DNA from 3 places in the Streptomyces sp. NPDC046881 genome. Region 2 is predicted to be linked to each of the others. Evidence: riboswitches for the same ligand, from Rfam matches in the RefSeq annotation. Region 2 holds a riboswitch; each other region holds the start of a gene.
What was found. Region 2 has a riboswitch for S-adenosylmethionine ahead of ABZ923_RS18105 (amino acid ABC transporter permease). Riboswitches for the same ligand answer to the same signal wherever they lie in the genome.
Positions count from the first base shown of each region.

Region 1: another riboswitch for S-adenosylmethionine. It lies ahead of thrC (threonine synthase); the one in region 2 lies ahead of ABZ923_RS18105 (amino acid ABC transporter permease).
Region 3: another riboswitch for S-adenosylmethionine. It lies ahead of ABZ923_RS23130 (aminotransferase class V-fold PLP-dependent enzyme); the one in region 2 lies ahead of ABZ923_RS18105 (amino acid ABC transporter permease).

Region 1 is NZ_JBEYXJ010000084.1:1,795-11,376, forward strand. It holds gene ABZ923_RS30205 (cold-shock protein) at 190-393, opposite strand; gene ABZ923_RS30210 (ubiquitin-like small modifier protein 1) at 833-1,108, opposite strand; gene thrC (threonine synthase) at 1,105-2,388, opposite strand; SAM riboswitch class I at 2,406-2,548, opposite strand; gene ABZ923_RS30220 (glucosyl-3-phosphoglycerate synthase) at 2,704-3,648, shown strand; gene ABZ923_RS30225 (trehalose-6-phosphate synthase) at 3,734-5,173, shown strand; gene otsB (trehalose-phosphatase) at 5,161-5,994, opposite strand; gene ABZ923_RS30235 (DUF3263 domain-containing protein) at 6,049-6,273, opposite strand; gene ABZ923_RS30240 (extracellular solute-binding protein) at 6,309-7,562, opposite strand; gene ABZ923_RS30245 (ROK family protein) at 7,705-8,649, shown strand; gene nagA (N-acetylglucosamine-6-phosphate deacetylase) at 8,649-9,582, shown strand, end outside.
Region 2 is NZ_JBEYXJ010000033.1:16,037-25,618, reverse strand. It holds gene ABZ923_RS18145 (GntR family transcriptional regulator) at 1-633, opposite strand, end outside; gene ABZ923_RS18140 (proline racemase family protein) at 657-1,658, opposite strand; gene ABZ923_RS18135 (dihydrodipicolinate synthase family protein) at 1,670-2,566, opposite strand; gene ABZ923_RS18130 (FAD-dependent oxidoreductase) at 2,763-4,178, opposite strand; gene ABZ923_RS18125 ((2Fe-2S)-binding protein) at 4,171-4,473, opposite strand; gene ABZ923_RS18120 (FAD-binding oxidoreductase) at 4,470-5,630, opposite strand; gene ABZ923_RS18115 (putative leader peptide) at 5,771-5,893, shown strand; gene ABZ923_RS18110 (glutathione S-transferase C-terminal domain-containing protein) at 5,974-6,861, shown strand; SAM riboswitch class IV at 6,939-7,049, shown strand; gene ABZ923_RS18105 (amino acid ABC transporter permease) at 7,404-8,387, shown strand; gene ABZ923_RS18100 (amino acid ABC transporter ATP-binding protein) at 8,384-9,175, shown strand; gene ABZ923_RS18095 (ABC transporter substrate-binding protein) at 9,331-9,582, shown strand, end outside.
Region 3 is NZ_JBEYXJ010000049.1:49,242-58,823, reverse strand. It holds gene ABZ923_RS23155 (heme-copper oxidase subunit III) at 69-689, shown strand; gene ABZ923_RS23150 (c-type cytochrome) at 752-1,564, shown strand; gene ABZ923_RS23145 (Rieske 2Fe-2S domain-containing protein) at 1,561-2,619, shown strand; gene ABZ923_RS23140 (cytochrome bc complex cytochrome b subunit) at 2,616-4,253, shown strand; gene trpD (anthranilate phosphoribosyltransferase) at 4,376-5,440, shown strand; SAM riboswitch class IV at 5,515-5,631, shown strand; gene ABZ923_RS23130 (aminotransferase class V-fold PLP-dependent enzyme) at 5,760-7,121, shown strand; gene ABZ923_RS23125 (serine/threonine-protein kinase) at 7,174-9,369, shown strand; gene ABZ923_RS23120 (Lrp/AsnC ligand binding domain-containing protein) at 9,374-9,582, opposite strand, start outside.

The DNA of each region.
Region 1 (9,582 bases), on a different contig from region 2:
ACCGACCCGGTCCTTCACTGTCACTCTCACCTTCAGAGTGCTAACGCCAATGATTAGCACTCGGCATGGTCGAGTGCAAGCGCCTGCACCGGTACGGGGCCCCCGTCAGCCGCACGCGAACAGCGGAACCGGGGCACGGCGAAGGGCCCGCACCCCGTGCGAGGTGCGGGCCCTTCGGACAAGAAACGTTCAGGCGGTGACGCGAACCATGTCGGCCTGCGGGCCCTTCTGGCCCTGCGAGATCTCGAACTCGACCCGCTGGCCCTCTTCCAGGGTGCGGTAGCCGTCCATCTGAATCGCGCTGTAGTGGACGAAGACGTCCGCACCACCGTCGACCGCGATGAAGCCGTACCCCTTCTCCGCGTTGAACCACTTGACGGTGCCCTGAGCCATGCCTAACTCCCCTATTACTGGCCCTTGCACAGATCCACACTTCGCGGACCCGGGTCAGACCTCACCCCCCATGGGACGGGGGCGTGCGCCGGAACGCGTCGACCGCGGCTGAATGTATCTGTCCAACTGCCGTCTGCAACAGGTCAATCGGACGAGAATTCTGGACGCGGGCGGTCCGGAATGTGGTGAGAATTCGCCCGAATTCAGGGCAAGTCGGGCCCCATAAAAGCCACAAAAGCCGCAGACAACCCGCACACTTTGGCTACTTCTTGTCGGGTCGCCCGGCATGATTCCAGGGCCTTCGACCCGAAGACCCGGGCCGTGTTCCCCAACCTTACCGCGCTCAATCACGCAGAATTGCCCCCTCCGCTTCTCTTACGGAGGGGGCAATCCGATGAACAATCGGTAACCGGTGTTACCGATGGTAATTGCGGGCCGTTCAGCCGCCTGCGACCGCCGGGATGATGGAGACACCGGCGCCGTCCGGGGTCGCCGTGTCCAAGCCCTGCTCGAACCGGACGTCGTCGTCGTTGACGTACACGTTGACGAAGCGGCGCAGCTTGCCCTGGTCGTCCAGGACGCGGGCGGCGATCCCGGTGTGGCTCTTCTCCAGATCGGCGATGACCTCGCCGAGCGTCGCCCCCTCGGCGGCGACCTCGGCCTGCCCGCCGGTGTAGGTGCGCAGGATGGTGGGGATGCGAACGGTCACGCTCATGCGAGGCCAGCCTCTCGGAAGGAGTCCAGGGTCGGGCGGATGGTGGCGGTGAGGCCGGTCCCGGCCACCGCGTCCAGGGTCTTGAGGCCGTCGCCCGTGTTGAGCACGACGGTCGTGAGGGCCGGGTCCAGCCGGCCGCTCTCGATCAGCTTGCGCGTCACGCCCACGGTCACGCCGCCGGCGGTCTCCGCGAAGATGCCCTCCGTGCGGGCGAGCAGCTTGATCGCGTCCACGATCTCCGCGTCCGTCACGTCCTCCACCACACCGCCGGTACGGCGCGCGATGTCCAGGACGTACGGCCCGTCGGCCGGGTTGCCGATGGCCAGGGACTTGGCGATGGTGTTCGGCTTCTGCGGGCGGACCACGTCGTGGCCGGCCTTGAAGGCGGTGGACACCGGCGAGCAGCCCTCGGCCTGCGCACCGAAGATCTTGTACGGCCTGTCCTCCACCAGACCCAGCTTGATCAGCTCCTGGAGACCCTTGTCGATCTTCGTGAGCTGGGAGCCGGAGGCGATCGGGACCACGATCTGGTCGGGCAGCCGCCAGCCGAGCTGCTCGCAGATCTCGTACGCCAGGGTCTTGGAGCCCTCCGCGTAGTACGGCCGCAGGTTGACGTTGACGAAGCCCCAGCCCTCGCCGGCCGGGTCGCCGATCAGCTCCGAGCAGAAGCGGTTCACGTCGTCGTAGTTGCCCTCGATGCCGACCAGTTCGCCGCCGTAGACCGCGGCCATGACGACCTTGCCCTGCTCCAGGTCGTGCGGGATGAACACGCAGGAGCGGAAGCCGGCCCGGGCGGCGGCGGCGCCGACGGCGCCGGCCAGGTTGCCGGTGGAGGAGCAGGAGAGCGTGGTGAAGCCGAAGGCGCGGGCGGCCTCCAGGGCCTGGGCGACGACCCGGTCCTTGAAGGAGTGGGTCGGGTTCCCGGAGTCGTCCTTCACGAACAGGCCGCCGGTCACGCCCAGCTCGCGCGCCAGGTTGTCGGCCTCGACGAGCTTGGTCCAGCCGGGGTTGAGGTTGGGCTTGTCGGTGACGTCCGCCGGGACGGGCAGCAGCGGCGCGTACCGCCAGATGTTCGCGGGGCCGGCCTCGATGCGCCGGCGCAGTTCCTCGGTGTCGTAGGCGGAGAAGTCGTAGGCGATCTCGAGCGGGCCGAAGCACTCCTCACAGGCGAAGACCGGACCGAGCGGGACGCGGTGACCGCACTCGCGACAGCTCAGGGCGGCGGCGGGACCGAGGTCGACGGTGGTGTCGCTGGAGGTGGCAACTGTCTGCACAGCCATGGAGGCGAGGCCCTTTCTCCTCATCTTCCTCACGACGCATCTCGCCGTGAGACGGATTTGGCACCTTCCCTAGCCGGGAGCCTCGCTACGAGGACGAGAGCCGACTGGAGGGTTGCCGGGGCTTCATCGGGCCGTGTCCCTCTGCCCCTCTGGATGAGCGGTATTCGGTTGTGGACGCCCGCGACCCCCGACATGCGATGGTCATCGGCGTTGTTCAAGACTGTAACCGACGGCCAGGACAGTTGAGATAGTCGTCCGAACCGCGAGATGGATCACACGGTGACGTGTGGTCGTGACAGTGAGGAGCCGCCGACCGTGCTGGAAGAAGTCGAGCGCTGGCTGAGCACCCGCTCCTGGTCCGTGGCCGACCGACCGCTGCACCAGGTCGTGGCGGCCAAGCAGCGCACGGGCCAGACGATCAGCGTCGTGCTGCCCGCGCTCAACGAGGAGGAGACGGTCGGCGACATCGTCGCGGTCGTCCGGCACGACCTCGTGGAGCAGGTGCCGCTCGTGGACGAGATCGTGGTCGTCGACTCCGGTTCCACCGACCGCACCGCCGAGGTCGCCGCGCGCGCGGGCGCCCGGGTCGTCCACCGCGACGACATCCTGCCCCGCATACCCGCCGTCCCCGGCAAGGGCGAGGTGCTGTGGCGCTCGCTGCTGGTGACCGGCGGGGACATCGTCTGCTTCGTCGACGCGGACCTGCGGGAGTTCTCCTCCGACTTCGTCACCGGGATCGTCGGCCCGCTGCTCACCGAACCGGACGTCGACCTGGTCAAGGGCATGTACGACCGCCCGCTCGCCGGTGCCTCCGGGCAGGGCGGCCGGGTCACCGAACTCATGGCCCGTCCGCTGCTGAACATGCACTGGCCGCAGCTGGCCGGGTTCGTGCAGCCGCTGGGCGGCGAGTACGCGGCCCGCCGCTCCCTGCTGGAACAGCTGCCGTTCCCGGTGGGCTACGGCGTGGAGCTGGGCATGCTGGTCGACGCGCTGCACCTGGTCGGCCTGGACGCGCTGGCCCAGGTCGACCTGGGGGTGCGCAAGCACCGGCACCAGGACGGGCAGGCCCTCGGCCGGATGGCGGCGGCGATCTACCGCACGGCTCAGCTGCGGCTCGCGCGCGGCCACCTCGTCCGGCCCTCGCTCACGCAGTTCGAGCGGGGCGAGGACGGGTTCGAGCCGCGGACCTACTCGGTGGACACCGAGGAGCGGCCGCCCATGGTGGAGATCGCGGAGTACGCCGAGCGGAAGGTGGCGTGAACTCCCCGTATACGGTCCCCCGCCCCGGCCCCCGCCGGGCGGAGCGTACGTTTGAGCGTTTCCGGGCCGGGCTAGGTTGAGGCGTATGGCTTCCACGCGTGCTCCCGCTGAAAAGGCTCATGTGCTGGTCGCGTCGAACCGCGGCCCGGTCTCCTACCAGGTGGGCGAGGACGGCTCGCTGCACGCCAGACGGGGTGGTGGCGGGCTGGTCTCGGGACTGTCCGCCATCGGCTCGGACGCGGGCTCGGTGTGGGTGTGCGCCGCGCTCGGCGAAGGCGACCGGGCGGCCGTGCGGCGCGCGGACGGCGGACTGCTGCCGGCCGAGGAGACCGGCGGGCAGCGGGTGCGGATGCTCGACATCGACGCGAGCGTGCACGCCGAGGCGTACAACGGCATCGCCAACTCGGTGCTCTGGTTCGTCCACCACATGCTGTACCAGACCCCGCTGGAGCCGGTCTTCGACGCGGAGTTCCGGCGGCAGTGGGGCTCGTACCAGGCGTACAACCGGGCGTTCGCCGAGGCGCTGGCCGAGGAGGCGGCCGAGGGCGCGGCGGTGCTGATCCAGGACTACCACCTGGCCCTCGCCCCCCGCATGCTCCGCCAGCTCCGTCCCGACCTGCGCATCGGCCACTTCTCGCACACCCCGTGGGCGCCGCCGGACTACTTCCGGCTGCTTCCCGACGACATCGCGGCCGAGCTGCTCGGCGGCATCCTGGGCGCGGACCGGGCGGCGTTCCTCACCCGGCGGTGGGCGGACGCGTTCACCGACTGCTGTCACGCGGTGCTCGGGCCCGGCATCCCGTCCGGTACCGAGATCGGGGTGCACGGGCTGGGCGCGGACGCGGACTTCCTGCGCAAGCGGGCGCACGAGCCGGACGTGGACGAGCGGATGGCGGCGCTGCGGAAGGAGATCGGACCGGACCGGAAGACGATCGTCCGGGTGGATCGCACCGAGCTGTCCAAGAACATCGTGCGCGGCCTGCTGGCGTACGAGCAGCTGCTGGCGGACCACCCCGAGTGGCGGGAGAAGGTCGTCCACGTGGCGTTCGCCTACCCGTCCCGGCAGGACCTCGCCGTGTACCGGGAGTACACGGCCGAGGTGCAGCGGGTCGCGGAGGAGATCAACGAGCGGTACGGCACCGCGGGCTGGACCCCCGTCGAGCTGCACGTGAAGGACGACTTCGCGCGCTCCCTGGCCGCGTACCGGCTGGCCGACGTGGCCCTCGTGAACCCCATCCGGGACGGCATGAACCTCGTCGCCAAGGAGGTCCCGGTCGTCTCCGACCAGGGCTGCGCGCTGGTGCTGTCACGGGAGGCCGGGGCGTACGAGGAGCTGGGCGAGGACGCGTTCACGGTGAACCCGTACGACATCGCGGGCACGGCCCGGGCCCTGCACGAGGCGCTGACCCTGCCGAGGGCCGAGCGCGCCGAACGCTCCAAGCGGCTGGCCGCCGCCGCGACCGCGCTGCCGCCGACCCGGTGGTTCCTGGACCAGCTGGGCGCGCTGACCGGTCAGCCGAGCTGAGCGGCGAGCGCCCCGAGCAGCTCCACGACGCCCTCCGGGCCGTTCACCACCAGGTCGGCGCGTTCCGCCAGCTCGGTGACCTCGGCGCTGCCGCTGCAGACCAGCAGGCCGGGGACGCCGTTGGTGCGGAGCTTGTCGACGGCGGCGAAGGCCGGGAGGTCGCCGAGGTCGTCGCCGGCGTAGACGACGCATCCGGCACCGATGGCGCGGGCGTGGCCCAGGAGGGCCACGCCCTTGTCCATGCCCGGGGGGCGCAGTTCCAGGACCAGGCGGCCGGGTTCGACGATCAGGCCGTGCCGGGTGGCGAGGTCGGAGAGGGGGCCGCGCAGGGACTCGAGGGCGGCCTGCGGGTCGGCGGCACGGCGGGTGTGCACCGCGAGGGCCCGGCCCTTCTCCTCGATCAAGATGCCCTCGCCGGCGCCTACGCGCTCCAGCAGGCGGGGCAGCTCGGCGCGGACGGCGGCCACGCCGGGGTGCGGGGGCGGGGCGGTGACCGTGCCGGTGGCCGCGTCCCAGCGTTCGGCGCCGTAGTGGCCGAGGACGGTGAGGTGCTCCAGGCCGGGGACGCCGGCGAAGCCGCCGTTGCGGACCGCGACCTCGGGCGGGCGGCCGGTGATCACGGCGACGGAGGCCACCTGCGGGGCGAGCGCGGCCAGTGCGGGCACGGCGCCGGGGTGGGCGCGGGCCTGCTCGGGGTCGGCGACGATGGGGGCCAGGGTGCCGTCGAAGTCCAGGCCGATCAGCGCGGTGCGGGGCTGCGCGAGCAGGGCGGCGAGGCCGTCCCGGCCGGGCTGGGTCTGCGGGGTGGGCAGAGGATCCATACCGCGACAGTATCCGGCTCCGGCCCCCCTCACGCCTGGGCGGCCCCCACCGGCTCAGCGCTCCCTGCGGCGCGCCTCCCGCACCCGGCGCAGGCGGTTGACCGTGACCGGGTCGTGGGCCAGGGCCCGCTCGTCGTCCAGCAGGGCGTTCAGGAGCTGGTAGTAGCGGACCGGGGAGAGGCCGAGTTCCTCGCGTATCGCTCGCTCCTTCGCGCCGGGGCCGGGGAAGGCGCGGCGTTCCAGGGCGAGGACGGCTTTCTCTCGGGTGCCCAGTTCCATGCCCGCCACCGTAGCGGCGGGCACCGACAACGGGCTCAGTTCGCGTTGCTGCTGTCGGCCGCCGTGGCCGTGGACTCCAGGCGGGTCAGGACGCCGGAGGGGCTGCCGCCGGGGGCGACGGCCTGGCCTATGTTCTGCTTCACGGCCGCGCTGACCGCCGCCCAGGAGGTCTTGCCCACCGGGTACAGCTCGGAGGTGGGCAGCTGCTCCAGGAAGGGGCGCAGGGCCTTGTCGGTGGGGGCGTCCGAGGCCGCCATGGTGTTGGAGGCGGACCCGGTGACCGGCAGCAGCCCGTACTTCCGGGAGAAGTCGAGGACGTTCTTCTCGCTGTAGACGAAGTCGAGGAAGTCGCCGATCTGGTCGGCGTGCCCGTTCTGCTTGAAGGCCATCATCCAGTCGGCGACGCCCATGGACGCCCTGGCCCTGCCGGTGCGGCCCGGCATCGGCACCATGCCGAACTTCACGCCCTTCTTCTCGGCCTGCTGGATCAGCGTGGGGTGCCCGTTGAGCATCCCGACCCGGCCGTCGGCGAACGCGGCGAACGCGTCCGCGCGGTTGAGCTTGCCGGGCGCGACCGGGCCGGTCAGGCCCTTGCCGACCAGCTCGTCCTTGAGCCAGGTGAAGGTGTCGACGTTCGCGGTGGAGTCGATGGTGTAGGTGCCGACGTCGTCGGTGTAGCCGCTGCCGCCGTTGCCGCCGCTCAGCAGCCACTGCATGGTCTCGGCCTGGGCCTCCTCGGGCCCGAGCGGCAGCGCGTACGGGTACTTCACGCCCTGCGCCTTGAGCGCCCTGGCGTCGGCGGCCAGCTCGGCCCAGGTGGTGGGCGGCGTGAGGTTGGCCTTGGCGAACAGGGTCTTGTTGTAGAAGAGCACGCGCGTGGAGGCGGCGAACGGGATGCCGTACTGCGTGTGCTTCCACTCGCCGGCGTCGGCGAGCTGGGAGAGGAAGTCGGCCTGGGTGCGGATGGAGAGCAGGTCCGAGGCCGGGTAGAGCTTGCCCGCGGCGGCGTAGTCGGCGTAGGCGCCGATCTGGGCCAGGTCGGGGGCGTGGCCGGCGTCGACCATCTCCTTGACCTTGCGGTCGACGTCGTTCCAGGAGTAGACGCTGACCTCGATCTTCACCCCGGAGTGCTGCTTCTCGTACTCCTCGGCCAGGGTGTCCCAGTACTTCTTGGAGCTGTTCGCGGCGGAGTCGCCGTAGTCGGCGGCGACGAGTCTGAGGGTGACGTCGGAGGAGCTCGTACTCCCGCAGCCGCCGAGCACCGCCGTCATGCCCAGAGCGGACACCACCGCGATCGTTCCTGCCGTAAGCCGACGCACCCTCAAAGCCCCAACCCTGCTGTCTGACCGTTCAACATATGGACACATAAGGTCTACACCACGTGAGTGGACTAGACCTCTCCCGGGTGGGAGGGTCACACTAGGCCACGTGGTGAGACATGTCATCGCCCTCGACGTGGGCGGTACCGGGATGAAGGCCGCCCTCGTCGGCGACGACGGCGCGACCCTGCACCGCGCCCGCCGCGCCACCGGCCGCGAGCGCGGCCCCGACGCCGTGCTCGCGGGCATCCTCGACTTCGCCGCCGAGCTGCGCGCCCACGGCGTCGAGCGGTACGGCGAACCCGCCGGCGCGGCCGGCGTCGCGGTCCCCGGCATCGTCGACGAGCGGACCGGCACCGCCGTCTACGCCGCCAACCTCGGCTGGCGGGACGTACCCCTGCGCGCCCTGCTCGCCGAGCGGCTCGGGATGCCCGTCGCCCTCGGCCACGACGTGCGCACCGGCGGCCTCGCCGAGGGCCGGATCGGCGCCGGCCGGGGCGCGGACCGGTTCCTGTTCGTGCCGCTGGGCACCGGGATCGCCGGCGCCATCGGCATCGACGGGCGCGTGGAGTCCGGCGCGCACGGCTTCGCGGGCGAGATCGGCCACATCGTCGTACGGCCCGGCGGGGCCCCCTGCCCGTGCGGGCAGCGCGGCTGTCTGGAGCGGTACGCCTCCGCGTCCGCCGTCACCGAGGCCTGGGCCGCGGCCTGCGGCGACCCGGACGCGGACGCCGCGGACTGCGCGAGGGCCGTCGCGTCCGGCGACCCGAACGCCGTCCGGGTCTGGGACGAGGCGGTCGGTGCGCTCGCCGACGGGCTGGTCACCGCCCTCACCCTGCTGGACCCCCGCACGCTGATCATCGGTGGCGGGCTGGCCGAGGCGGGGCATGTGTTGTTCCGACCCCTGCGGGACGCCGTCCGGCAACGGGTCACCTTCCAGACCCTGCCCACGATCGTCCCGGCGGCGCTGGGCGACACGGCCGGCTGCCTGGGTGCGGGGCTGCTCGCGCACGACCTGTTGACCGCCACTCCAACGACTCCGGAGGTAAGCACCTGATGGCAACCGAGCGGGAAACCCTGCTGCTCACCGGCGCGAATGTGGTGCTTCCCACCGGAACGGTGAAGAACGGCCGCGTGGTCGTGGACGGCAGGCGCATCGCCGGAACCGCTCCGGCCGGCGCCCGGGTCGTCGACGTCGGCGGCCACTGGCTGGTGCCCGGCTTCGTGGACATCCACAACCACGGCGGAGGCGGAGCCTCCTTCTCCGGCACGCCGGACGACATCTTCCAGGCCATCCGCACGCACCGCGCCCACGGCACCACCACCCTCGTCGCCTCCACCGTCACCGACGAGATGGACCTGCTGGTCCGCCAGGCCGGCCTGCTGAGCGAGCTGGCCGAGCAGGGGGAGATCGCCGGCATCCACTTCGAGGGGCCGTTCATCTCCCCCTGCCGCAAGGGCGCGCACTCCGAGGGGCTGCTGCGCGACCCGGACCCGGCCGAGGTCCGCAAGCTGATCGACGCGGCGCGCGGCAGGGCCAGCATGGTCACCCTCGCCGCCGAGCTGCCGGGCGGCATCGACTCCGTACGGCTGCTCGCCGAGCACGGCGTCATCGCGGCGATCGGGCACACGGACGCCAGCTACGAGCAGACGGCCGAGGCGATCGACGCGGGCGCCACGGTCGCCACCCACCTCTTCAACGCCATGCCCGCCCTGAACCACCGCGCGCCCGGCCCGATCGCCGCGCTGCTGGAGGACGAGCGGGTCACCGTCGAGCTGATCAACGACGGCGTCCACCTGCACCCGGCCGCGCTGGAGCTGGCGTTCCGTCACGCGGGCGCGGAGCGGGTGGCGTTCATCACCGACGCGATGGACGCGGCCGGCACCGGCGACGGCCGCTACATGCTCGGCCCGCTGGAGGTCGAGGTCAGCGAGGGCGTGGCCCGGCTGGTCGAGGGCGGTTCGATCGCGGGCTCCACGCTCACCCTGG
Region 2 (9,582 bases):
GGCCTTCTCGTCGCGCTCCAGCAGGGCGTCCAGCAACTCCAGGTGCTCCTCGGCGGAGGCGAGCAGCCGGCCCGCCTCCACCAGCGCGGTCAGCCCGTACAGACGCGAGCGCTTGCGCAGGTCGGCCACGACCTCGACCAGGTGGGCGTTGCCGGCCAGGGCGAGCAGACCGAGGTGGAAGCGGGTGTCGGCCTCGACGTAGGCGATCAGGTCGCCCGCCACCGCCGCGGTGACGATCTCGCGGGCAGCCGGGCGCAGCGCCTCCAGCGAGACACGGTCGGCCGTGCGGGCCAGCGCCACCACGGTGGGGATCTCGATCAGCGCCCGGATGTGCGTGTACTCGTCCAGCTGCCGGTCGGAGACGACGGTGACCCGGAAGCCCTTGTTGGGCACGGTGTCGACCAGCCCCTCCTTGGCCAGGTCGAGCATGGCCTCCCGCACCGGTGTCGCCGAGACGCCGAACCGGGTGGCCAGCGAGGGCGCCGAGTAGACCTCGCCGGGCCGCAGCTCGCCCGCGATCAGCGCGGCGCGCAGGGCGTCCGCGACCCGCTCGCGGTAGCTGCTCCGCCGGCCGCCCAGCCGGGGGAGCGCGGGCATCTCGGTGTCCCGGGTGTTCTGTGCCATGTCACGCATCACCGGGGTGAGTGTAGAGGACGCTAGAGGACGAACCCCTCCGGGAAGGGGTCGGTCGGGTCCAGCAGGTACTGTGCGGTGCCCGTGATCCAGGCGCGGCCGGTGAAGCTGGGCAGCACGGCCGGCACCCCGGCGACCTCCGTGGCCCCCAGCAGCCGGCCGGTGAACCGGGTGCCGATGAAGGACTCGTTGACGAACTCGGTGTGCAGCGGGAGTTCACCGCGCGCGTGCAGCTGCGCCATGCGCGCGCTGGTGCCCGTGCCGCACGGGGAGCGGTCGAACCAGCCCGGGTGGATGACCATGGCGTGCCGGGAGTGCCGGGCCGTGGCGCCGGGCGCGTACAGGTGGACGTGGTGGCAGCCCCGGATCGACGGGTCCTCGGGGTGCACCGGCTCCGCCTGCGCGTTGATCGCAGCCATCAGCGACAGGCCGGCCGCCAGGATGTCGTCCTTGCGGGCGCGGTCGAAGGGCAGCCCGAACGCCTCCAGCGGCAGGATCGCGTAGAAGTTGCCGCCGTAGGCCAGGTCGTAGGTGACGGTACGGCCGTCCGGCAGGGTGATCTCGCGGTCCAGGCCGGCCGCGAACGACGGCACGTTCCTGAGCGTCACGTTCCGGGCGGCGCCGTTCTCCACCGCGACCTCGGCGACCACGAGTCCCGCCGGGGTATCGAGCCGGATGGTGGTCACCGGCTCGGTGACCTCCACCATGCCGGTCTCCACCAGCACCGTGGCCACCCCGATCGTGCCGTGCCCGCACATCGGCAGATAGCCGGAGACCTCGATGTAGAGGACGCCCCAGTCGCAGTCGGGGCGGGTCGGCGGCTGCAGGATCGCGCCGCTCATCGCGGAGTGGCCGCGCGGCTCGTTCATCAGCAACTGCTTGACGGCGTCGCGGTGTTCGCGGAACCACAGCCGCCGCTCGTTCATGGTCGCCCCCGGGACGGTGCCGATCCCGCCGGTGATCACGCGGGTCGGCATGCCCTCGGTGTGCGAGTCGACGGCGTGCAGGACGAGCTTGCTGCGCATGGGGAGGCTCCTTACGCGAGGCCGGCGGCGACGGCCTTCTCGGTGGCCGCGCGGACCGCGGCCTCCTGCTCGGGCGGCAGCGGGGCCCGCGGCGGGCGCACCGGGCCGCCGTACCGTCCGACGACGTCCATGGAGAGTTTGATCGCCTGGACGAACTCCGTCCGGGAGTCCCAGCGCAGCAGCGGGTGCAGCTGCCGGTACAGCGGGAGCGCGGTGGTGAGGTCCCCGGCGAGCGCGGCGCGGTACAGCTCCGCCGAGGCGCGCGGGAGGGCGTTGGGGTAGCCGGCCACCCAGCCCTTGGCGCCGGCCACCGCCAGCTCCAGGGTCACGTCGTCGGCGCCGATCAGCAGGTCCAGGTCGGGGGCGAGTTCGGCGATGCGGTAGGCGCGGCGGACGTCACCGGAGAACTCCTTGACGGCCTGCACGAGCCCCTCGCCGTGCAGCCGGGCGAGGAGCTCGGGCACCAGGTCGACCTTGGTGTCGATCGGGTTGTTGTACGCCACCACGGGCAGGCCCGCCCGCGCGACCTCCGCGTAGTGGGCGAGCACCGAGCGCTCGTCGGCACGGTAGGCGTTGGGCGGCAGCAGCATCACCGAGGCACAGCCCGCCTCGCCCGCCTGCTCGGCCCAGCGCCGGGCCTCCGCCGAGCCGTACGCGGAGACGCCCGGCATCACGCGCTCCCCGCCGACCGCGGCCACGGCGGTCTCCACCACCCGGGCCCGCTCCTCGGGGGTGAGCACCTGGTACTCGCCGAGCGAGCCGTTCGGTACGACTCCGTCGCAGCCGTTCGCGACGAGCCAGGCGCAGTGCTCGGCGTAGCGGTCATGGTCGACCGAGAGGTCGTCGCGCAGCGGGAGGGCGGTGGCGACGAGGATGCCGCGCCAGGGGCGGTGCTGCGGGTCGGTCATGGGGCTCTCCCAATCAGTAGGGTGTGACATGTTACTGACGCGCGGGGGGCCGGACTCTGCTCTGGCAGGGCCGGCCTGTCACTCTCCGGCGGGGCGGACCCGGTTCGGTCCGGCGGGGTGGAGTCAGTCCGTTTCCGGCGGGGCGGGCTCGGTCCGGTCCGGCAGGGTGTACTCGGTCCGGTTCGGCGGGGCTGAGTCAGTCCGGCAGGGCGGTCCCCGTCCGGTCCGGCAGGGTGGCCAGGACCCCGAGCGGTACCGGCCGGGCGAACGGCCGTCGGCCGGGGGTGAGCGGGCAGCCGGTCAGGCCGGCCACCGCGGGCGCGCACATCCTCCCCTGGCACCAGCCCATCCCTGCCCGGGTGAGCAGCTTCACGGTGCGCAGGTCGCCGGCGCCCAGCGTGCCGGCGGACGCGCGCACCTGCCCGGCGGTGACCTCCTCGCAGCGGCACACCACCGTGTCGTCCGGGACCCGGTCCGCCCAGCCCGCCGGCGGGGTGTACACCGCGTCCAGGGCCGTGGCGAACTCCCGCAGCCGGGTCCGGGCCCGGGCGGCGGCGGCCCAGCGGCGCGGGTCGGGGGCGGTGCCGTGCAGCCGGGCGGCGGCCGAGCGCCCGGCGATGTGCCCCTCGGCGAGCGCGAGCGCCGCGCCGCCGACCCCGGTGGCCTCCCCGGCTGCCCAGACACCGGGCACGTCGGTGCGCTGCTCCTCGTCGACCTGTACGGCGGAGCCGGACAGGGTGCAGCCGAGGGTCTCGGCGAGGTCGGTGTGCGGCAGCATGCCGTGGCCGACGGCGAGGGTGTCGCAGGCGATGCGGCGGGCGCTGCCGGGCCGGAGGCCGCCGTCCCGGTCGAGCGCGGCCACCGTCACCGCCTCCACCCGGTCGGTGCCGTGCGCCGCCACGACGGTGTGCCGGGCCAGTGTGCGCACCCCGTGCCGCAGCAGCCGGGCCGCGTATCCGGCGCCCTCGGCGAGTTTGCCGGGCTGCGCGGCCAGGGCGGGCGCCCGGCGCAGCAGCGCGGCCGGTCCGGCGGACTCGACCAGCGCGGCGACCCGGGCACCGGCCGCGGCGAGCCCGGTGGCCACCGGCAGCAGCAGCGGCCCGGTCCCGGCGACCACGGCCGTCCGGCCGGGCAGCACCAGGCCGCCCTTGAGCATGGCCTGCGCGCCGCCGGCCGTGACGACCCCGGGCAGTGTCCAGCCCGGGAAGGGCAGCACCTGTTCGTACCCGCCGGTGGCGAGCAGGACGGCGTCGGCGCGGACGGTGACGCCCTCCTCCTGCGCGGGGCCGAGCAGGGCGTGCACACAGAACGTTCCGGAGGCGGAGTCCCGCTCCACGCACCACACGTGATGGTCGGTCAGGTGCGTGACACGGCCGGCCTCGCGGTGCCGGTCCAGGGCGTCCCGAAGCCGCTCCCAGGTGCGCCACTGGTGGTGCAGGGCCTGCGGCCGGCGGGCGCCGAGGGCGGGGGCGGGCTGCCGGTAGAACTGGCCGCCGGCCTGCTCGGCCGCGTCGACCAGCAGCACCCGGACGCCTCGTGCGGCCGCCGCCAGTGCCCCGGCGAGGCCGGCCGGGCCCGCGCCGACGACGGCGAGTCGCGGTCGTTCAGTCATCGTCCCGGCCCGTCCCCTCCTGTGTGCGGATCTCGTCCCCCGGGCGCACCGGCACCAGACAAGCCCGTTGGCCGGGGCGGCCGTTGACGGTCACCAGGCAGTCGAAGCACACCCCGATCCCGCAGAACACCCCGCGGGGCCGGCCGGTGCCGCGCGTGCTGCGCCAGGCCGTCACGCCCGCCGCCCACAGGGCCGCCGCGACCGTCTGGCCCGGCAGCGCCGTCAGGGGCCGGCCGTCGAAGGTGACGGTGCAGGCCGCGCCCGGCCGGGCGCGGGTCTTCTCCAGCGGATTCACCGGACGTCGCCTCCCTCGGTGTGGAACCGCTCCGGCCGGAACGGTGTGGGATCCAGTCCGGGCGCCTTGCCGGTGATCGCCTGTGCGACCAACCACCCGGTGCCGGGCGCGAGTCCGATGCCCGCGCCCTCGTGCCCGCAGGCGTGGAACAGGCCGGGCGCCCGCGGGTCGGCGCCGACGGCCGGCAGGTGGTCGGGCAGGTACGGCCGGAAGCCCGCGTACGTCCGCAGGGCGCGGACCCGCTCCAGGAACGGGAACAGCCCGATCGCCCCGGCCGCCAGCGCCCGTACCGCGGGCAGCGACAGCGAGCGGTCGAAGCCCACCCGTTCGCGGGTGGCGCCGATCAGCACCGGACCGGCGGCCGTGCCCTCCACGACCGGCGAGGTGCGCAGCGCGGCCGAGTCGCTGGCCACGTCGGCCACGTAGTCCGCGGCGTACACCTTGTGCCGCACCATCCGCGGCAGCGGCTCGGTGACGAGCACGAAGCCGCGTCGCGGGAGCACCGGCAGCCGGACGCCGGCCAGCGCCGCGACCTCGCCGCCCCAGGTGCCGGCCGCGTTCACCACCGCCGGGGCGTGGATGTCGCCCCGGTCGGTGCGGACGCCGTACACCGTGCCGCCTGCCGTGCGCAGCACGCCGGTCACGGTCCGGCCGGTGTGCAGGGCGGCGCCGGACGCGCGGGCCAGGTGGGCGGCGGCCAGCGCGGGCATGACCTGCGCGTCCTGCGGGTAGTGCACCCCGCCGGTCATGCCGGGCGCCAGGTGCGGTTCCAGCTCGGCCAGTTGACGGGCGTCGACCGGTACGGCGGTGACGCCGGCGCCGGCCTGTCCCGCCGCGAACTCCCGGAGCGCGGCCAGGGTCCCGGGCGTCGGGGCGACCACGAGGCCGCCCTTGGGCTCGTACTCGAGAGCGGCGCCGTGCTCCTCGGCGAGCTCGGCCCACAACCGGGCCGACAGCAGGGCGAGTCCGAGTTCCGGACCCGGTTCCTTGTCGGAGACGAGCAGGTTGCCCTCGCCGGCGCCGGTGGTGCCGCCGGACACCGGGCCCCGGTCCACCAGCCGTACGTCGAGTCCGGCCCGTGCGGCGTACAGCGCGCAGGCCGCGCCCACTACTCCGGCCCCGACGACCACGACATCGCAGGTCAGTCGCTTCGTCACGCCAGTACTATGTCACATGTTTCTCCGCCTGAGGAGTCCCCGGCGCGGTCCCCGATTCCCAGGCGTGGACGCCCCCTTGACGTCGTACGGAGCCGGATTGACACTCCAGGGAGGGAATCCTAGTGAACAGGTAGGGAATCATGACGCGCCTCCGGACGGGTACCGGCTCCACGGGCCGGACGCCGTTGCGCGCCCCCCTGCTCACCTCCCGCCGCCACATCGACCTGCAGCGCGTCTGCAGCGCGATCAGCCGCCACCGCTGAGCCGGGCCCCACCCGCCCTCACCGGCCGGCCGCGTCCGCGCCGGCGCGCCCCTCCGCACGCCCACCACCCGGGGAGACCCATGTCCATCGCTCCGCTCGCCGCCGTCCCGTCCCCCCGCCGCACCGCGCCCCTCTTCCGGGAGCGGATCGGCCAGGACGCGCGCAGCGGCCACTACGCCGTGCCGCACCGCTACCGGCTCCATCTGTCCACCGCCTGCCCCGACGGGCTGCGCCTCGCCGTCGGCCACAGCCTGCTCGGCCTGGACGCGAGCTGTCCGGTCACCCTCCTGCCGCCCGTCCCGGACTGTCCCGGCGGCGGTCACTCGGCGCTGCGCCCGCTGTACGAGGCCAGCGCCCACCACTACACGGGCCCCGCGCTCGCGCCCGTGCTGAGCGACGACTGGTCCGGACGCATCGTCAGCACCCACACCCCCGACATCCTGCGCGACCTGGACCGGTTCGGGCCGCAGGACCGGGCCCGCCTGTACCCCTCCGGGCTGGAGTCCGTGATCGAGGCCGTCGAGCGGATGTGCGCCGCGGGCATCGAGGAGGCCGCGCAGCGCGCCGGCCGGGCCGGCGCCGACCCGGCCGAGCGGGCCGCCGCCCTCGACACGCTGCTCGACACCCTGGGCCGGCTGGAACGACGGCTGGACGCGGAGGAGTACCTGGCCGACGACCGGCTCACCGCCGCCGACGTCGAACTGTGGGTGACCCTGGTGCAGCTCGACACCGTCCACCGCTGCCACCTCGACGCCTCCGCGGTGCACCGCATCGCCGGCCACCGCGCCCTGTGGGCCTACGCCCGCCGCCTGGCCGCGCGTCCCGCGTTCGGCCGCCACCTCGACCTCGACGGCATCGCCCGCCGCCACCACGGCCGCTGCCAGGGCCTGGAGGCCGCCGGAGCAGCCGTCCAGATCCTGGACTGGGCGGGCCACGCCGCGGACGCCCCAGACGCTTCTCGCAGGTGAGAGCGGCCTCCCGATGTCCATGTGGCGGACGGCCGTTGACATTCGAACGGGCAACTGCCTTACTTACGGCTCAGAACGGTCATGAGCGTCAGCGCCAAGCCCTGGCTCGCTGACCGGCAACCCTCGCATCGCGGTGGGGTGCCCCAGGTGACGACCGGACCGGACGACGTTTTCGGTAAGCGCGAGGCCCCACGGGGCCCGGAACAGTGACAGGTGACGCCATGTACGCAGCTCCCAGGACGGCCGCGAGCCGCCCCCAGGGCTGCGTACCGTCGTACGCCGGTCTCCTCGTCGCCGACCGGGCCGTCGATCTGCTCCGCGTGAACAGCGCACTGTGTACCGCACCGGGCTCTGCCCGCTGTCGGGGCTGACGCCTCCTCCCAGCCCCCGCGTTCCCGCCGCACACCCACCGCCCGGTGTGCCGTTGCCCGCCCAGCCCCCGGTTCCGCGCTCGCCCGTGCGCCGCCTCGTGCCCCCGTGCCGACGCGGCACACGCCCGCCCGTGCGCGGCCCCGGGGTGTCCGACTCCGCCGGAGCCCGCCATGAGCGAACCCCCAGGCGCCGCCGTCTCGACAGCCGAGCCGCCGGTACAAGCCGACACCCCGTCAGAACACCTCACCGCCCAGCGGGTCCAGCCGCTGCGCCGGCCCGGCCGGTGGATGGTCACCGCCGTCGTCCTCGTGCTCGTCGCGCAGATCCTGCACGGACTGGTCACCAACCCCTTCTACCAGTGGGACCGCTTCCGCTACTGGTTCCTGCGCCCGACCGTCCTCGACGGCCTCCTCGTCACCCTCGAAGTCGCCGCGCTCAGCGCGGTGCTGGGCCTCCTCGGCGGGATCCTGCTGGCCGTAGCCCGGCTCTCCGGAAGCCCGGTGCTGCGCGCGGTCAGCTGGACCTACACCTGGCTGTTCCGTTCCGTACCGCTGATCGTGGTGCTGATCTTCCTGTACAACTTCAGCGCCCTGTACAAGACGCTGAGCCTCGGGGTGCCCTTCGGCCCCGCCTTCGTCACCTTCGACGAGTCGCGGCTGGCCACCGACATGACGATCGCCGTCATCGGGCTCAGCCTCAACGAGGCGGCGTACGCGGCCGAAGTGGTCCGCGGCGGCATCCTCTCCGTCGACCAGGGGCAGCACGAGGCGGCCGCCGCGCTCGGCCTGCCCAAGGGCTACCAGTTCCGCCGGATCGTCTTCCCGCAGGCCCTGCGGTCCATCACCCCGAACTACGTCAACCAGCTGATCGGCCTCATCAAGAGCACGTCCCTGGTGTTCTACGTGTCCTTGCTCGACCTGTTCGGCGCCGTGCAGTCGATGGGCAGCACCTATCCCGGTGACGTCGTGCCGCTGCTGATGGTCGCCACCGTCTGGTACCTGATCCTGACCAGCGCCGTGTCCGTCGTCCAGTTCTACGTCGAGCGGTACTACGCCCGGGGCGCCACGCGCACCCTGCCGCCGACGCCGCTGCAGAAAGCCCGGGCCGGCCTGGCCGGGCTGCGCGCCCGGCTGCGCAGGGAGGCCGCCGTATGACCACCGCACCCGTGCTCGCGAAGCCCGCACCCGCCGCACTCGAGGTCCGCGGCGTCCACAAGTGGTACGGCGCCCACCGCGTCCTCGACGGCATCGACCTGACCGTCCGCCCCGGCGAGGTCACGGTGATCATCGGACCGTCCGGTTCCGGCAAGTCCACGCTGCTCAGGGTGGTCAACCACCTGGAGAAGCCCGAGATCGGCCACGTCAGCGTGGGCGGCGAGCTGATCGGGGTGAAGCGGCACGGGGGGCGGCTGAAGGAACTGAGCGAGCGCGCCCTCCTCGCCCAGCGCAGCCGAATCGGCTTCGTCTTCCAGAACTTCAACCTCTTCCCGCACCTGACCGTGCTGGACAACGTCGCCGCCGCTCCCGTCGCCACCGGCAGGCTGGCCAGGGCGGCGGCCCGGGACCTCGCCCGCGAACTGCTCGGCCGCGTGGGCCTCGCCGACAAGGCGGGCGCCTACCCGCGGCAGCTGTCCGGCGGCCAGCAGCAGCGCGTCGCCATCGCCCGCGCCCTCGCCCTGCGGCCCGGGATCATCCTCTTCGACGAGCCGACCTCGGCGCTCGACCCCGAACTCGTCGGCGAGGTGCTGGCCGTCATCAAGGACCTGGCGACCAGCGGCACCACCCTCCTCATCGTCACCCACGAAATCGGCTTCGCCCGCGAGGTCGCCGACCGGGTCGTCTTCATCGACGGCGGCCGGATCGTCGAACAGGGCCCGCCCGGCCAGGTGCTGGACCGGCCCCGGCACGAACGGACCCGGGACTTCCTCGGCAAGGTGCTCTGACCGCCCCCGAGCCGCCTCCCTGACCGTCCGCCTGCCGGCGCACATCCGTACCGCGACCCCCGGACCCCCGGACTCCCGGACCCCCGGACTCCCGCACGTCCCGAACCCTCGAACCTGCCCAAACCTCCCGGACCTTCCGAACGACAAGGACAGCCATGCCCAGCCAGTTCTCCCGACGCAGCCTGGTACGCGGCCTCACCGCGGCGACCGTGACCCTCTCCCTGGCCGGCGGGCTCGCCGCCTGCGGCGGAGACAGCGACGCGGCCACCACCACCGACACGGCCGGCACGGTGACCGTGGGCCGGCTGTCCAACGGCGCCGCCACCGAGACCGGGCTGAAGGTCTCCGAGGTGAAGTCGATCAGCGCCCACCTGCCCGCCTCGGTCCGCAAGAGCGGCAAGCTCGTC
Region 3 (9,582 bases), on a different contig from region 2:
CGGTCTCGCGGGTGGCAACACTCCGAACGGCACCCCCCGGAGTGAGCGCGAGATAAGCGACCGACATAATGTCGGTCGTGGCGACAGCAACGACAGTAGAAACCGGGCACGCGCACCCGTCGGTCAACCGGCCGAACCTCACCAGCGTCGGAACCATCATCTGGCTGAGTTCCGAGCTGATGTTCTTCGCGGCCCTCTTCGCGATGTACTTCACCCTCCGGTCGGTGACCGGACCGGTCCACTGGAAGGAACAGGCGGAGGCACTCAACGTGCCCTTCTCCGCCACGAACACCACGATCCTGGTGCTCTCCTCCCTCACGTGCCAGCTCGGCGTGTTCGCGGCCGAGCGCGGCGATGTGAAGAAGCTCCGTGGCTGGTTCATCCTCACCTTCATCATGGGTGCGATCTTCATCGGCGGTCAGATCTACGAGTACACGGAGCTGGTGAAGAAGGACGGCATCTCGCTGTCCTCCGACCCGTACGGCTCGGTGTTCTACCTGACCACCGGCTTCCACGGCCTGCACGTGACGGGCGGTCTCATCGCCTTCCTGCTGGTCCTCGGCCGCACCTACATGGCCAAGAGGTTCACTCACGAGCAGGCGACCGCCGCCATCGTCGTGTCCTACTACTGGCACTTCGTCGATGTCGTCTGGATCGGCCTCTTCGCCACGATCTACCTGATCAAGTAGCCGGGACCGCTCCCGCACATCCAGAAGCACCGACGCAGAAGATCCTGACACCGGGGTAATCCGTGAAAAAGCTCTCCGCACGACGACGCCATCCGCTGGCGGCGGTCGTCGTCCTACTCCTCGCGCTGGCGGCCACTGGGGGGCTGTACGCCGCGTTCGCGCCCGCGGACAAGGCGCGCGCCGATGAGACCTCCCAGTCCCTGACCATCAAGGAGGGCAAGAAGCTCTACGAGGTCGGCTGCGCCAGCTGCCACGGCACCGGTGGCCAGGGCTCCTCCGACGGCCCGAGCCTCGTCGGCGTGGGTGCCGCCGCTGTCGACTTCCAGGTCGGCACCGGCCGTATGCCCGCCGCGACCTCGCAGGGCGCCCAGGTCCCGCGCAAGAAGCCCATCTACACGCAGGCCCAGATCGACCAGCTTGCCGCGTACGTCGCCTCGCTGGGCGCCGGCCCGAGCGTGCCCACCAAGCAGCAGTACGGTCCCGCGGGCGCGGACATCGCCAAGGGTGGCGAGCTGTTCCGCACCAACTGCGCGCAGTGCCACAACTTCACCGGCAAGGGCGGTGCCCTGACCAAGGGCAAGTACGCCCCGAGCCTGGAGGGTGTCGCTCCCAAGCACATCTACGAGGCCATGCAGACGGGCCCGCAGAACATGCCGTCCTTCCCCGACACCACGATGTCGGAGAAGAACAAGAAGGACATCATCGCGTACCTGAACGCGGTCAACGGCAGCGAGACGGAGAACCCCGGCGGCCTGGAGCTGGGCGGCCTCGGGCCGGTCAGTGAGGGTCTGTTCGCCTGGATCTTCGGCCTCGGCGCGCTGATCGCGGTCGCCGTCTGGGTCGCCGCTCGGACCGCAAAGGCCAAGAAGTCATGAGTAGCCAAGACATTCCAGAAGAGAACCTGCCCGCTGAGCAGGACCACGCCCACGGCGCGGTAAGCGTCGCGGACGAGGAGAACCCGTTCTCCGACCCGGGTCTGCCGCCGCACGAGCACCGGATCCAGGACATCGACGAGCGGGCCGCCAGGCGGTCCGAGCGCATGGTCGCCCTGCTGTTCACGGTGTCCATGCTGGCCACCATCGGCTTCATCGCCTCGTACGTGGCGATCCCGGACGACAAGTCGATCTTCGTCTTCCCGATCGGGCACCTCAGCGCGCTGAACTTCGCGCTGGGTCTGACCCTGGGCGTGGCGCTGTTCTGCATCGGCGCGGGCGCGGTCCACTGGGCCCGCACCCTGATGTCCGACGTGGAGGTCGCCGACGACCGGCACCCGATCGAGGCCCCCCCGGAGGTCCGGGCGAAGGTCCACGAGGACTTCCGCCAGGGCGCCAAGGAGTCGGCGCTCGGCCGTCGCAAGCTGATCCGCAACACCATGTTCGGCGCGCTGGCCATGGTGCCGCTCTCCGGCGTCATGCTGCTGCGCGACCTCGGTCCGCTGCCGCACAGCACGCTGCGCCACACCATGTGGGCCAAGGGCATGCGCCTGGTCAACATGAACACGAACCAGCCGCTGCGTCCCGAGGACGTCGCCGTCGGCTCCCTCACCTTCGCCAAGCCGGACGGCCTGGAGGAGACCGAGGAGGAGTTCCAGACGGAGATCGCCAAGGCGGCCCTGATGATCGTCCGACTGCAGCCGGGCAACATCAAGGACAAGCGCGAGCTCGACTGGTCGCACGAGGGCATCGTCGCCTTCTCCAAGATCTGCACCCACGTCGGCTGCCCGATCTCGCTGTACGAGCAGCAGACGCACCACGTGCTGTGCCCGTGCCACCAGTCCACCTTCGACCTCTCCGACGGTGCCCGAGTGATCTTCGGTCCCGCCGGCCACGCCCTGCCGCAGCTGCGCATCGGTGTGGACAGTGAGGGTTACCTCCAGGCGCTCGGCGACTTCGAGGAGCCCGTCGGTCCTGCATTCTGGGAGCGCGGATGAGTACTGCAGCGAACGAGACGCCCCGCTCTCGCGGGAAGGCTCCGGCCGGCGAGCGTGTCGCCGACTGGGCCGACGGCCGGCTCGGGATCTACTCCCTGGCCAAGTCCAACATGCGCAAGATCTTCCCCGACCACTGGTCGTTCATGTTGGGCGAAGTGTGCCTGTACAGCTTCATCATCATCATCCTGACGGGTGTGTACCTGACGCTGTTCTTCCACCCGTCGATGAACGAGGTGGAGTACCACGGCAGCTACGTCCCGCTCCAGGGACAGCTGATGTCCGAGGCGTTCAGCTCGACCCTGCACATCTCCTTCGACGTGCGCGGTGGTCTGCTGGTCCGGCAGATCCACCACTGGGCCGCGCTGATCTTCCTCGCCGGCATGTTCGTGCACATGATGCGCGTGTTCTTCACCGGCGCGTTCCGCAAGCCGCGTGAGATCAACTGGCTGTTCGGCTTCCTGCTGTTCGTCCTCGGCATGTTCACCGGCTTCACCGGTTACTCGCTCCCGGACGACCTGCTCTCCGGCACCGGTGTCCGCTTCATGGAGGGCGCGATCCTGTCCGTGCCGATCATCGGCACGTACCTGTCGTTCTTCCTGTTCGGCGGAGAGTTCCCCGGCCACGACTTCGTCGCCCGGTTCTACTCGATCCACATCCTGCTGCTGCCGGGCATCATGCTCGGCCTGATGGTGGCGCACCTGATCCTGGTCTTCTACCACAAGCACACGCAGTTCGCGGGTCCCGGCAAGACGAACAACAACGTCGTCGGCATGCCGCTGCTGCCGGTGTACATGGCCAAGGCCGGAGGCTTCTTCTTCCTGGTCTTCGGTGTCATCGCGGCCATCGCCGCGGTCGCGCAGATCAACCCGATCTGGGCGATGGGCCCCTACCGTCCGGACCAGGTGTCCACCGGCGCCCAGCCCGACTGGTACATGGGCTTCGCCGAGGGTCTGATCCGCTTCATGCCGGGCTGGGAGGTCAACTTCTGGGGTCACACGCTCGTCCTCGGCGTGTTCATCCCGCTGGTGCTCTTCCCGCTGGTCCTGGCGGCGATCGCGGTCTACCCGTTCATCGAGTCCTGGATCACCGGCGACAAGCGCGAGCACCACATCCTGGACCGCCCGCGCAACGCCCCGACCCGTACCGCGTTCGGTGTCGCCTGGGTGACGATCTACATGATCACCCTGGTCGGCGGTGGCAACGACCTGTGGGCCACCCACTTCCACCTGTCGATCAACGCCGTCACCTGGTTCGTCCGGATCTTCTTCGTCGCCGGACCGGTCATCGCGTTCATCGTCACCAAGCGGATCTGCCTGGGCCTGCAGCGCCGCGACCGCGACAAGGTGCTGCACGGCCGTGAGACCGGCATCATCAAGCGGCTGCCGCACGGTGAGTTCATCGAGGTGCACGAGCCGCTCAGCCAGGAGCAGCTGCACACGCTCACCGCGCACGAGCAGTACAAGCCGGCCGAGATCGGTCCGACGGTCGACGAGAACGGTGTCGAGCGCAAGGTGCCGGCCACGGAGAAGCTCCGGGTGAAGCTGTCCAACGCCTACTACGGCGAGGACAACCAGATCCCGAAGCCGACCGTCGAGGAGTACAAGGAGATCACGAGCGGCCACGGCCACCACTGATCCCGCGTCGCCACGCCACGCAGAGGGCCCCGTCCGGTTCGCGGACGGGGCCCTTCGCCGTGTGCGGGGGTGGATAGGCTGGTGCCGACCACCGATGCTGTGCACGACACCAGGAGCGGCTGATGAGCGCTGTGACCCCCGCTGGAGGCGACACCGCGGCGGGCCGTTCCTGGCCCGAGGTGCTGAACGCCCTGCTGGAGGGCCGTGACCTGAGCGCGGACGCCACGGCATGGGCGATGGACCGGATCATGCGCGGGGAGGCCACCGACGCGCAGATCGCGGGATTCGCCGTGGCCCTGCGGGCCAAGGGCGAGACGGTGGAGGAGATCACCGGGCTCGTCCGCGCGATGTACGAGCACGCGAACGTCATCGAGGTACCGGGCCGGACCGTCGACATCGTCGGCACCGGCGGCGACGGCGCCAAGACGGTGAACATCTCCACGATGTCCTCGATCGTCGTCGCCGGCACCGGTGCGAAGGTCGTCAAGCACGGCAACCGGGCCGCGTCCTCCGCGTCGGGCGCGTCGGACGTGCTGGAGAAGCTGGGCGTCAATCTGAACCTGCCGCTGGAGCGGGTCCCGCAGGTCGCCGAGGAGGCCGGGATCACCTTCTGCTTCGCGGTCAAGTTCCACCCGGCCCTGCGTCATGTGGCCGCCGCCCGCGGCCAGTTGGGCATCCGTACGACCTTCAACGTGCTGGGTCCGCTGACCAATCCGGCGAGGGTCAGGGCCCAGGCCGTCGGCGTGGCCGATCGGCGGATGGCCCCGGTGGTGGCCGGCGTCCTCGCCGAGCGCGGCAACTCCTCGCTGGTCTTCCGCGGCGACGACGGCCTGGACGAGCTGACCACGACCGCCACCTCGCGGGTGTGGGTCGTCCGGGACGGCAAGGTCACCGAGGAGACCTTCGACCCGAGGGACGTCGGCATCGACCTCGTCCCCGTGGAGGCCCTGCGCGGCGCGGACGCGTCGTACAACGCGGAGGTCGCCCGCCGTCTGCTCGACGGCGAGACGGGGGCCGTACGGGACGCGGTGCTGCTGAACTCCGCCGCGGCGCTCGTCGCGCTCACGCCGACCGACGCACCGCTGGCGGAGCAGCTCCGGGCCGGCATGGCCAAGGCCGCCGAGTCCATCGACTCGGGCGCGGCCAAGCGCACCCTGGACCGCTGGGTGGCCGCCAGCAACGCCTAGGGCCATAGGACGTCGTCCCGCGATCCGGACACGGGTTGCGGGGCGGCGATCACCTCGCGTAGGTTCCTGTACCAGGTCATGAGTGACAGTCATGAGGCCCCGGCCGACTGTCCGGCAACCCTCCGTCCGTGGCGGGGTGCCCCGGGTGAAGACCAGGCCGTGGACAGCAAGGTCCCCGGCAAGCGCGGATCCCTCACGCATCCAGGGATCCTGGTCGTCGAGGAGTCTTCCGTGAGCAAGCGAATGCGTTAGGGCCGCAGAGCCCCGCCTCCGCACACCCTTCTTCTCTTCTTCGCCTTCCTCTCACGGGAGTTCCGCCATGTCTGTCTTCACCGCTGCCGCCGACCAGTCCGTTTGCACCCCTCTGCCCGTTCTGGGGCGTGATGTCACCGTCCCGCTGGTCACCGGCGGCGAGGTCGCCTACGCCGCGCTGGACTACGCGGCCAGTGCCCCCGCCCTCCAGCGCGTCTGGGACGACGTCGCCGCGTACGCCCCGTACTACGGCAGCGTCCACCGCGGTGCCGGCTACCTCTCCCAGCTCTCCACGGACCTGTTCGAGAACGCCCGCAGGACGGTCGCCGAGTTCCTCGACTGCCGCCCGGCCGACCAGGTGGTCTTCACCCGCTCGACCACCGACTCCCTCAACCTCCTGGCCCGCGCGATCCCCGCCGGCTGCCAGGTCTTCGTCTTCGAGACCGAGCACCACGCCTCCCTGCTGCCCTGGCAGAACGCGCGGGTCACCTACCTCGACGCCCCGCGCACCCCGCGGCAGGCGGTCGAGACCCTGGAGCGGGCCCTCGCCGGCCGCGACCCGCACGGCCCGGCCCTGGTCTGCGTCACCGGCGCCTCCAACGTCACCGGCGAGCTGTGGCCGGTGCGCGAACTGGCCGCCGCCGCGCACGCCCACGGTGCCCGGATCGTCCTGGACGCCGCCCAGCTGGCCCCCCACCACCCGGTGTCCGTCACGGACCTCGACGTCGACTGGGTCGCCTTCTCCGGCCACAAGCTGTACGCCCCCTTCGGCACCGGCGTCCTGGCCGGCCGCGCCGACTGGCTCCAGGAGGCCGAGCCGTACCTCGCGGGCGGCGGCGCCAGCCGCAAGGTGACCCGGCGCGAGGACGGCGGCGTGGCCGTCGAGTGGCACCGGACCGCGGCCCGCCACGAGGCCGGCTCCCCGAACGTCATCGGCGCCTACGCCGTCGCCTCCGCCTGCAAGGCCCTCACCGAGGCCGGCTGGGACACCCTCGTCGCGCGCGAACAGCACCTCGTCCGCACCGTCCGCGCGGGCCTCGCCGAGGTCCCCGGGGTGCGCGTCCTCTCCCTCTTCGGCGACGACGCCCCGCGGGTCGGTGTCATCTCCTTCGTCGTCGAGGGCTGGAACAGCTCCCACTTCGCCGCCGCCCTCTCCGCCGAGTACGGCATCGGCGTCCGCGACGGCCTCTTCTGCGCCCACCCCCTGGTCCGCACCCTGCTCGGCAGCGACCCGCAGACCCAGGGCGAGTGCGGCGCCCCCGAGGCCGCCCCCGGCGAGAAGTCCCTCAACGCCATCCGCGTCAGCTTCGGCGCCGGCACCCCCGACGAGCACGTCGAGCGCTTCGTCGACGCCGTCAGGGAACTCGTGACGGACGGCGCGAAGTGGCAGTACCGCACGGAAGACGGCCGCTGCGTACCGGCGGTGTGAGGAGCGCCGTATAACCTCCCCCTGACGACTCGTTGGACAGGGGGAGCCCGGAGTGCAGCCGCTGCGCGCAGCAGACCCGCGCCACATCGGCCCGTACACCGTCCTGCACAGACTGGGCGCCGGCGGCATGGGCGAGGTGTACCTCGCCGAGTCCCGCACGGGTCTCCGGCTCGCCGTGAAGGTCGTACGGGCCGAGCACGCCGAGGACCGCACCTTCCGCGCCCGCTTCCGCCACGAGGTCCGCGCCGCCCAGACCGTCGGCGGCGCGGGCACGTACACCGCACGGGTCGTGGACGCCGACACCGAGGCCGAACGTCCCTGGATGGCCACGGAGTTCGTGCCCGGACCGAACCTGCGGGACGCCGTCCTGGACCACGGCGCGCTGCCCGGGCCCGCGGTCCGGATCCTCGCCGCAGCGCTCGGCGAGGCGCTGGCCGCGATCCATGCCAAGGGCCTGGTCCACCGCGACCTGAAGCCGTCCAACATCCTGCTCGGCCCGGACGGGCCCCGGGTCATCGACTTCGGGATCGTACGGGCCCTGGAGGCCACCGCGCTGACCCACACCGGCGCGGTCGTCGGCTCGGTCGGCTACGTCTCGCCGGAGCAGATCCGCAACGGCGGCCAGGTCGGCCCGCCGAGCGACGTCTTCTCCCTCGGCGCGGTCCTCGCCTACGCGGCGGCGGGCCGGGAGCCGTTCGGCGAGGGCCAGGACTCGGTGGTCCTGCTGCGCATCCTGACCCGCGACGTCGACCTGTCCGGCGTCCCGGACGACATCCGCCCGCTGGTGGCGGCCTGTCTGGCCGAGGACGCGCTGGAGCGGCCGGAACCGGGGGAGGTGCTGGCCGAGGCGGGCTTCACCCCGGACACCCTGCGCGCCGCCGTCCGCCCGGACTGGTACGGCCCCGCGGCGAAGCCGGGCCCGGCCTGCGACGACCGCCCCAGCGGCGTGGAGTACCTGGCCCCCGACCTGCCCGCCCCGGTCCCGGTCCCGGTCCCGGCCCCCGCCCCCGCCCCCGCCTCCGGCACTGCGACCGTAGCCCCCGCGGCCCCCGTCACCCCCACCACCCCCGTGCGCCGCCTGGGCCCCGTCGCCCCCGGGCGGCGGCGTCTGCTGAAGGTCCTCGCCGGGGGCGCCGTCGCCGCGGCCGGTGCCGGGGCCGGTGGCTGGCTGCTGCAGTGGGGGTTCAGGACCGAGAGCCTGGGCGGCAGCTACCGGTCGCCCGAGGGCTCCGCCCCCGGCGAGGCGGAGACCGGGGCCTCCGCCCGGTCCGCGGTGCTGCGCTGGAGTTACGACCTCGGCGGGATCGGCGGCCTGGACGGCGCCTGCTGCGCGCTCTCCCCGGACGGTTCCGTCGTCTACGCCGGCACCTCCGGCGGTGTGCTGCACGCGATCTCCCGGGACGGCTCGCGGCGCTGGAAGGTCCGGCTCGGCGACGACGTCTCCACCCCCGTGGCCACCCGGGACGCCGTGTACTGCGTGGTGGGCCTGCACGGCGACGACGTGCGCCGGCTGACCGCGGTGAGCCCGTCCGGCAGCCCGCTGTGGACCCGCACCCTCGGCGACGAGGGCTACGCCGTCCCGGTCCTGCTCGGTACGAACGTGCTCGTCTCCACCGGCGGCACGGACGCGGGCGCACTGCGCAGCTACGCCTCCGACGGCAGCGAGAACTGGACCTTCAGGACCCCGGCCGGTCCCACCGGCACCCCCCTGGTCGCGGGCGGGGTGATCTACACGGGCAGCTACGGCGACGAGCTGCTGGCGCTGGACGCGCGGGACGGGACGCGGAAGTGGCGGGTGGCCGGCGGCACCGACGTCACGGTCCTCGCCCTCGCCGGCACCACCCTGATCACGCACTCCGGCCCCGAACGCCAGGGCTTCCGCGTCTCGGACGGCCGGCGCCTGTGGCGCAGGGACGCCGACGCCGGGCCCCTGACGGCGGGCAACCGGGTGCTGGCCGTCGGCACGGAACAGGGCACGGTGTACGCCGTACGGGCGGCCGACGGCACCCGGGCCTGGGCGCACGACATCCAGGGGAGCACGGCCGAGCCCCGGGCGGTGGTGGCCGGCGACACCGTGTACGCCCGCGCGGGCGACCGGGTGTGGGCGCTGGACCTGAACGGCGGGCGGCGCTGGGACACGGCCCTCGGCCGGGCCGCGGCCGACGACCAGCACACCCCGCTCGTCCGCGGCAGCCGCCTCTACGTCCCCTCGGGCACCGGTATCGCCGCGGTCGACCTGGTCGTCTAGCCGCCTAGTTGTCGAGGCCGATCGCGAAGGCGGCCTCCAGGTCGTGCTGGGAGTAGGTACGGAACGCGACGTGCGTGTCCGTGGCCTCCACGCCGGGGATCTTGCTGATCCGGCCAGGGATGACCTCGGCGAGGTCCTCGTGCTGCGCGACCCGGACCATGGCGATCAGGTCGTAGGTGCCGGTGACCGAGAAGACCTCGCTGACGCTGTCGA